DNA from 3 places in the Blautia intestinihominis genome. Region 3 is predicted to be linked to each of the others. Evidence: riboswitches for the same ligand, from Rfam matches in the RefSeq annotation. Region 3 holds a riboswitch; each other region holds the start of a gene.
What was found. Region 3 has a riboswitch for cyclic di-GMP ahead of WMO75_RS04220 (hypothetical protein). Riboswitches for the same ligand answer to the same signal wherever they lie in the genome.

Region 1 (2,205 bases), on a different contig from region 3:
AAGTCGGTGCTGGAATCCGGCGTATTTGACAGCTTTAATGCACCGAAGATGGCAATTTCGCTGATCATTGCATTGCTTCTTGGAGCGGTGATCTATATGGTTTACAGCAAATTTTATGTAGGGGTAATCTTTTCCAGAAGCTTTGCGGTTACTTTGGTCGGAATGACGCTTCTTACCTGTATGGTTACTCTGGCGATCAGTACGAACATTGTGATCTCACTTGGTATGGTCGGAGCGTTGTCTATCGTTCGTTTCCGTACAGCGGTGAAAGATCCGATGGATCTGCTATATCTTTTCTGGGCGATCACTACAGGAATCACAACCGGAGCAGGAATGTATGTGCTGGCTCTGATCGCGGCAGTTGTAATGATCGCAATGATCTTTTTGTTCTATCATAAGCAGCAGAAGGGCAGGATCTATATCGCAGTGATTCATTATCAGGGAGATGAGGCAGGTGATGAAATTATCCGCAACTTTGGAAAAATGAAATATTTCATAAAGTCAAAGACGATGCGTGGGGAGAAAACAGAGATGGCAGTTGAGGTATTCTGTCGGCAGAATGATCTCGATTTCACAGAGAGGATCCGGAAGATCACAAATGTAGAAGATATTACATTGATCCAGTATAATGGAGAGTATCACGGATAAAATGAAAAGATTATAACTGGTTGATTTATGCGGTAATCACAAGCCGAATAGATTCTTTGAATCGAAGAAAAACGCTTAGTAAGAGCCTTGCTTCGGCAAGGCTCTTATTTTGTGGAAAAGGAGATGGTGTAAAGGTTCCACATCTTGCAGCCAGTGAAATTGTAATAAATAATTTTATGGTGAGTGGTTTGGCGAGCCGATCGATAACTGACAATGCAGGCTGGCATACGCAAAATACACAGATTTTCTATCCAGCAATATTGACGTATGAAAAACTTTATGGTATTTTGTTTTTGATAAAAATAGAAATTATTTAAAGGCAAACCTGCTGAAAGGCAGGGACGCAAAGCCAGAAGGGGCTAAAGTCAAAAAGTTTGACCAGGTCAGCCGGTTGCCACTGTTTTCATATCATATATAGAAAAGATGTGAAAACGGAAGAGATTTCGATAACTTTTATACTATACGGATGTGTGATTTTGAAGAAATGTAGTAGGGACACTGGCATATTTTGGCATGTGTTCTTTTTTGTATGCCCAAATGGGTAAGAAAACTGGCAGGGACAGGTTCTCTGTATACAGATAAAAGCAGGATGAAGAAGGCATAAGACGGAGAGAGGATTTTTATAAAATGAAAAATTATGAAGACAAAATATATTCATTAGGTGAGAATGTAACGGGGCAGACACAGGCCATGTTACAGGCCGTACAGAAAACACTGGAAAATAATGGCGGGGTAGGTATAATGACAGGATCTTATGACCAAAACCTGTCTATTTTGTCTGTGAATAATCTGCTGTTGCATAGTACAGGATATACATTCGATACTTTCATGAAACAGACAAAAGGCTCATTGAAAAACTTCTTTTATAATGGGGAAGATATAATGAATCGAGACCGTTTTTCGCAGCTTCACGGAGCAGGGGAAGCACAGATCCTTACTGCGGACGGTACCGTGAATAATGTACGGCTTTATAAAGAGGATGCGACAGATGAAGCAGGCAGACAGATCTGGGTTATGTCCGTACAGGTCAACTGGGATCATGTAAATTTGGCACTGCTCAATGAGGCTATCTATTCCGGCTTCTGGTATTTTGACTGTGACGAAAACAGTGAGATTGTGAATGCAAACTGGAGTCATGAATTCCGAAAAATGCTTGGCTATCATGACACTCTGGACTTTCCGAATAAACTGGAATCCTGGTCAGACCTTCTGCATCCACAGGATAAAGAAAGAGTAATGGTGCAGCTTCAGGCGGCAATTAAGGATAAGACGAACCAGATAAAATACCAGGTAGAGTATCGTATGAGAATGAAGGATAATCAATACCAGTGGTTTCGGGCATCGGCAGAAGTGATACGCCGGCTGGATGGTTCTGCCAGCAGGATTGCCGGGATTTTTATTAATATTGATGCAGAGAAAAAAGAGGCCATGCAGGCACAAAAATCTGCTGCTTTCCATAGAGCATTCACGAAAGCAGATCTGTGCGAGTATTATGTGAATCTGGAAGCGAATACTTTTGATACCTTTAAGGTTGAACCGTCCCTGATGACGGTCTTT
Region 2 (2,205 bases), on a different contig from region 3:
GGATCAGCTCCGCATCCATCTGTTTCTGTAGCTGCTGCATAACCGTCGGATGTCCATGAAACATTGCTGATTTTCCCTCGACAAACATCTGGATTCCTGTATCGACGTCAATATTGATATCTTCTTTACCAAAGTGCGAATCCTTAAGAAACTGACTGGTTTCTGAAAAAATACGTTTCCATAATGTATCATCAAACTTCACTTCATCAGCTGCAGTCTCTGCACCGTTTCGCCATTCAATACCATCCAGGCTTGTAAACTCACCGATTGCCGCCGCCTGGATGATTTCATTATTAGACCAGTCTTCCCCAAGATCCATGGAATACGGTTTTATGCCATTATCATAAAACTGCTGACAAGCCTGTACATATTCCTCATAATTTTTTGGAATCTTAATTCCATACTGATCAAACAGTGTTTTGTTGGCAATGATCGTCTGCGGAATACCACAGATTGGCAGCCACTGGATTTCATCCTCCGCATTCTTATAATATTGCACCGCATAGGAATAATACTTGGAAACAACATCATAAGAAGCAAAATCCATAAGATAAGGCTGTAAGTCCTGTGCATCTGTTCCAGAAAATCGACGTACTGTTATGATATCCGGTAATTCATCATGTTCTTTAAAATAACTGTATAAATCGGTATCATTGTTACCAATAATAAATTCAATATCCTGATCTGGGAACTGTTCATGGACATAGGGTGCAATATTTTTCATCAAACGATTTTCCCACAGATAAACGGTAAGATGATCATCGTTTTTAGATACTTCTTTCTTTGACTGTCCACATCCAGACAAGACAGCAGTTGCTACAAGCACACCTGACACCACTGCTGTCAGACAACGTTTTGCCTTTTTCATACTTTTATTTTCCTCATTCTTTCCTGATAAAATCATTATTGTTACGTCTGTGAAATAACTCCGTAAAAAAGCACTGTCAAACAGACAGTGCACCTCATTTTATGCAACTGGCTGCCATTTTACAGGCCCTGTAGCTTTGCGTCCCAGACTTTCATCTGGTTTGCCGATTTCCTTATTTAAATTATAGTTTGTTAACTTATGCCGCAAAAACTGATTTTATTATACTCTAGCGCTCCCCTATGCACAAGAAAAACATTACCGTTTTAACTTCAACATTATCCTGATCCGGCTGGCCGGTGCATCCGGAGTCGCCGCCATCACAATCCTTTTGTACGGGCAGTTTCTGTTCAACGCTTTTTATATGGGACTTTCTATCAGGGTCAGTCCTGTAATTGGTTTCCAGTACGGTGTACAGCAGAGAGATCGTCTCAGAAATACATATAATATTATTATGAGATTTACCTTCCTTTCATCCATTGTTATGGTGATCTTATCTGTCCTTGGTTCCGGACCCATTGTATCCGTATTCACCAAAGATCCGGAAACCTTTCAGCTCGCATCAACCGGTTTTCGTATTTTTGCGGTCACTCTTTTTCCTGGTCATCTGTCTTGTGTCATTTCCTTATTTTCTGGGAATCACAGGTGTCTGGCTCGCCGTTCCGGCAGCAGAAATACTGACCCGGATCCTATCCGGCTATATGCACTGGAAGTATTTTTTCAAAAAAGACAATCGGATTTACTTTTAATAAAGATGCCTGCCTCTGGTTTTCCCAAAGACAGGCACCTTATTAATTATCACACTAATAACACTTTACATCTCTTTTTATAAAAGGCAATTCCATATTTTATGATATTTTCCATACCATCCTCAAGAAGTATGGCATCATAATGTTTTTCTCTGATCTGCTCAACCGCCTTGTGGCAGGATAAATCAAATGCTGCACCTTCTGCATATTTTATCTCTATAATAATTCCTGTCCGGCTTTCCGGAATCTCAATAAGGATGTCACTGTAGCCTTCTCCAGATTCTGCATTGGATTTTATCAGCCAGTTTTCTTTATATCTGAGAAGCCCCTGAAGTATCCCGTGATAAAAATTCTCCTTTTTCTCTCTGCCGGATATATCACGAATACTGATTGTATGCCAGAGATATTCATTCAGAAGTTCTTCGATTTTTGCAGCATTTTTCTGAGGAAATGCCTGACAGAAAGTTTCCAGGGTTCCTGTATCATTTCTGGAAGTCTGCCGAAACCATTCCCGGATCTGAGTTATAAATAATTCCCGAATTTCCCTGTTAGGAATCGCCAAACGATATTTTCTTCCGTCTACACGGCCTC
Region 3 (2,205 bases):
TGTATCCGTAAGTTTCGCATGCCTGCTCTGCCATTTTGATTCCACCGTATGGCATAAATGCACGTTTCAGCGGTTTGTCAGTCTGAAGACCAACAACTGTTTCAAGATCTTTAAGATCTTCGTCGATGTATCCCGGGCCATATGCTGTCAGAGATGTAACAACCTCTGTTTCCATATCCAGAACTCCGCCTTTGGCACGTTCTTCTTTCTGCAGTTCCTGAAGTTTTCCCCACAGTTTATTTGTTGCTTCTGTTGGTTCTTCCAGGAAGGAAGCGTCTCCGTCATATGGTGTGTAGTTCATCGAGATAAAGTTACGGACGTCGATTTTTTCTTTCCAACGGTTTCCTTTGAAACCTTCCCACTGTGAAAAGTTTTTCATTTTGCACCTCTCTAATATATGATTTATTCCGCGTATGTCCCGTCTAACTTTTCTTGCAAAAGAAAAATAAGACCGGAATCTTATTAGTTTCAAGTGAACACTCCCTTGTTCACGCCGCTAGTGTACACTATGGAATACGCCGTTGTCAATCGATTAGCGCATGCTTTTAATTTAATACAATTTGTAGCTGTGTCTTGATATTTTTTATCAACATGTTGTGGTTTTGTACTTTTTTACGTCCAAAAAATGTACCCGGAAAAGTACAAAAAAGCAGCCTCTCGCTGCTTTTATATTCCCCCGTTCCACACATCAATATGCAGAAGCTGGAACAATAATGCAAATACTGTTTTGTAGATCGTTCGTGCCTTGAGAGCTGTCTTGTCCATATATCCAAGATGCATTTTGACTGCTACAGATACGGTGCTGTCGATGATGTTGGACACGATCACCTCCGGATCCATCAGATCGAACAGATCCTTGTAACACTGATAAATATACGGGTCGGAAAGCCCGCATCCCTTTGATACTTTACGGACGGTAACGCCTTCGATGCCTTCTTCTGCTACTACTTTATATATGGAACGCTGAAGTCTTTCTTTTAATTCTTCTTTTGTGTATTTTCGAGCCATTACACTCTCCTTCTGTATGCCGTTGATTTGATTAAATTTGACCGAATCCCGACTGCTGACTTCGCTTTTTACATAAAAAAAGCAAGACAGCAGATGGATTCTCTGTTCTTGCAACTGGCTGGCTCGTTCTCGGCCCCTATAGCTTTGCGTCACTGCGTTACCACAGCTTTGCCTTTATGAAGTTAAGTTCATGGTAACGTAAATTCTGCATTTTTTCAAGGGTTTTGATCCAAATAAGTAAAAATCAATGTAAATGTTAAAGTAAATGTTAACCTGATTTATTTTAATTCATGGTGTAACATGGTATGATTAGAACAGTGAACAATGTAGTATCAATAAAATACGGGGAGGTAAACTATGTTTCAAATTCCCACAAAGATCGAATCGGCATATACCGCCGGGAACGTTCTTACACTTAACCAGCGAAAGATCCAGCCTGCTCTGCACAGGGGAAATATTCTTTCTGTAAATTTGAAGAAAACTTTATCTGGCCATGTACAGGAAAATCCCAAAAGAACGCAGGCTTATCGACATCCAGAACCAGCACCTGTAACTCCGACAGTATCTTCGGTATCCTCTGCTCCGCAGAAACACGATATCCCGGTCCTTCGTAACGTCATACAGAAGGGCCAGAAAGTCCGTATCGGCACAGTCGGGCAGTTTCCAAAGGTGCGTGTTGCACTTGGCTGGAACGTCTCTAACCCTCAGTGTGATATCGATTTATCCGCTTATCTTCTGGATGCTTCAGGCAAGGTTCCCGGCGATGACTGGTTTGTTTTTTACGGACAGACACTGAGCCCCGACGGAAGTGTTGCCCTGCATGTAAACGGCTCCAGGGCAGACCGTGAATATGCGGATATTGATTTTTTCAAACTGAATACTTCTATACGGAAGATCGTTTTTGTCCTTACGATCAACGAGGCACTGGAGCGGCACCTAAATTTCAGCATGGTCAAAGATGCCTATATCCGGCTTCTCGATCCGGATTCCGGTCAGGAGATCTACAGTTTCATGCTGACCGATTATTATGACAATGTCACATCCATGATGCTCGGAGAGATTTACTTACATAATACAGAATGGAAATTCAACGCCATCGGAAACGGTGTCGCCAGAGATCTGGCGGGGCTCTGCCAGTTATACGGCGTTGAGACAAACTAACGGGAGGATACTCTTATGATCAAATTTGAAACCATA

Region 1: another riboswitch for cyclic di-GMP. It lies ahead of WMO75_RS03080 (response regulator); the one in region 3 lies ahead of WMO75_RS04220 (hypothetical protein).
Region 2: another riboswitch for cyclic di-GMP. It lies ahead of WMO75_RS13150 (ABC transporter substrate-binding protein); the one in region 3 lies ahead of WMO75_RS04220 (hypothetical protein).

What each region holds. Positions count from the first base shown of each region.
Region 1 covers NZ_JBBMEI010000005.1:84,572-86,776, forward strand. The annotation lists gene WMO75_RS03070 (DUF4956 domain-containing protein) at 1-648, shown strand, start outside; gene WMO75_RS03075 (hypothetical protein) at 705-965, shown strand; cyclic di-GMP riboswitch class I at 957-1,047, shown strand; gene WMO75_RS03080 (response regulator) at 1,276-2,205, shown strand, end outside.
Region 2 covers NZ_JBBMEI010000045.1:21,503-23,707, forward strand. The annotation lists gene WMO75_RS13150 (ABC transporter substrate-binding protein) at 1-868, opposite strand, end outside; cyclic di-GMP riboswitch class I at 968-1,043, opposite strand; partial or broken gene WMO75_RS19980 (MATE family efflux transporter) at 1,137-1,697, shown strand; gene WMO75_RS13155 (AAA family ATPase) at 1,664-2,205, opposite strand, start outside.
Region 3 covers NZ_JBBMEI010000008.1:54,497-56,701, reverse strand. The annotation lists gene pflB (formate C-acetyltransferase) at 1-379, opposite strand, end outside; gene WMO75_RS04220 (hypothetical protein) at 667-1,008, opposite strand; cyclic di-GMP riboswitch class I at 1,115-1,191, opposite strand; gene WMO75_RS04215 (TerD family protein) at 1,366-2,169, shown strand; gene WMO75_RS04210 (AIM24 family protein) at 2,185-2,205, shown strand, end outside.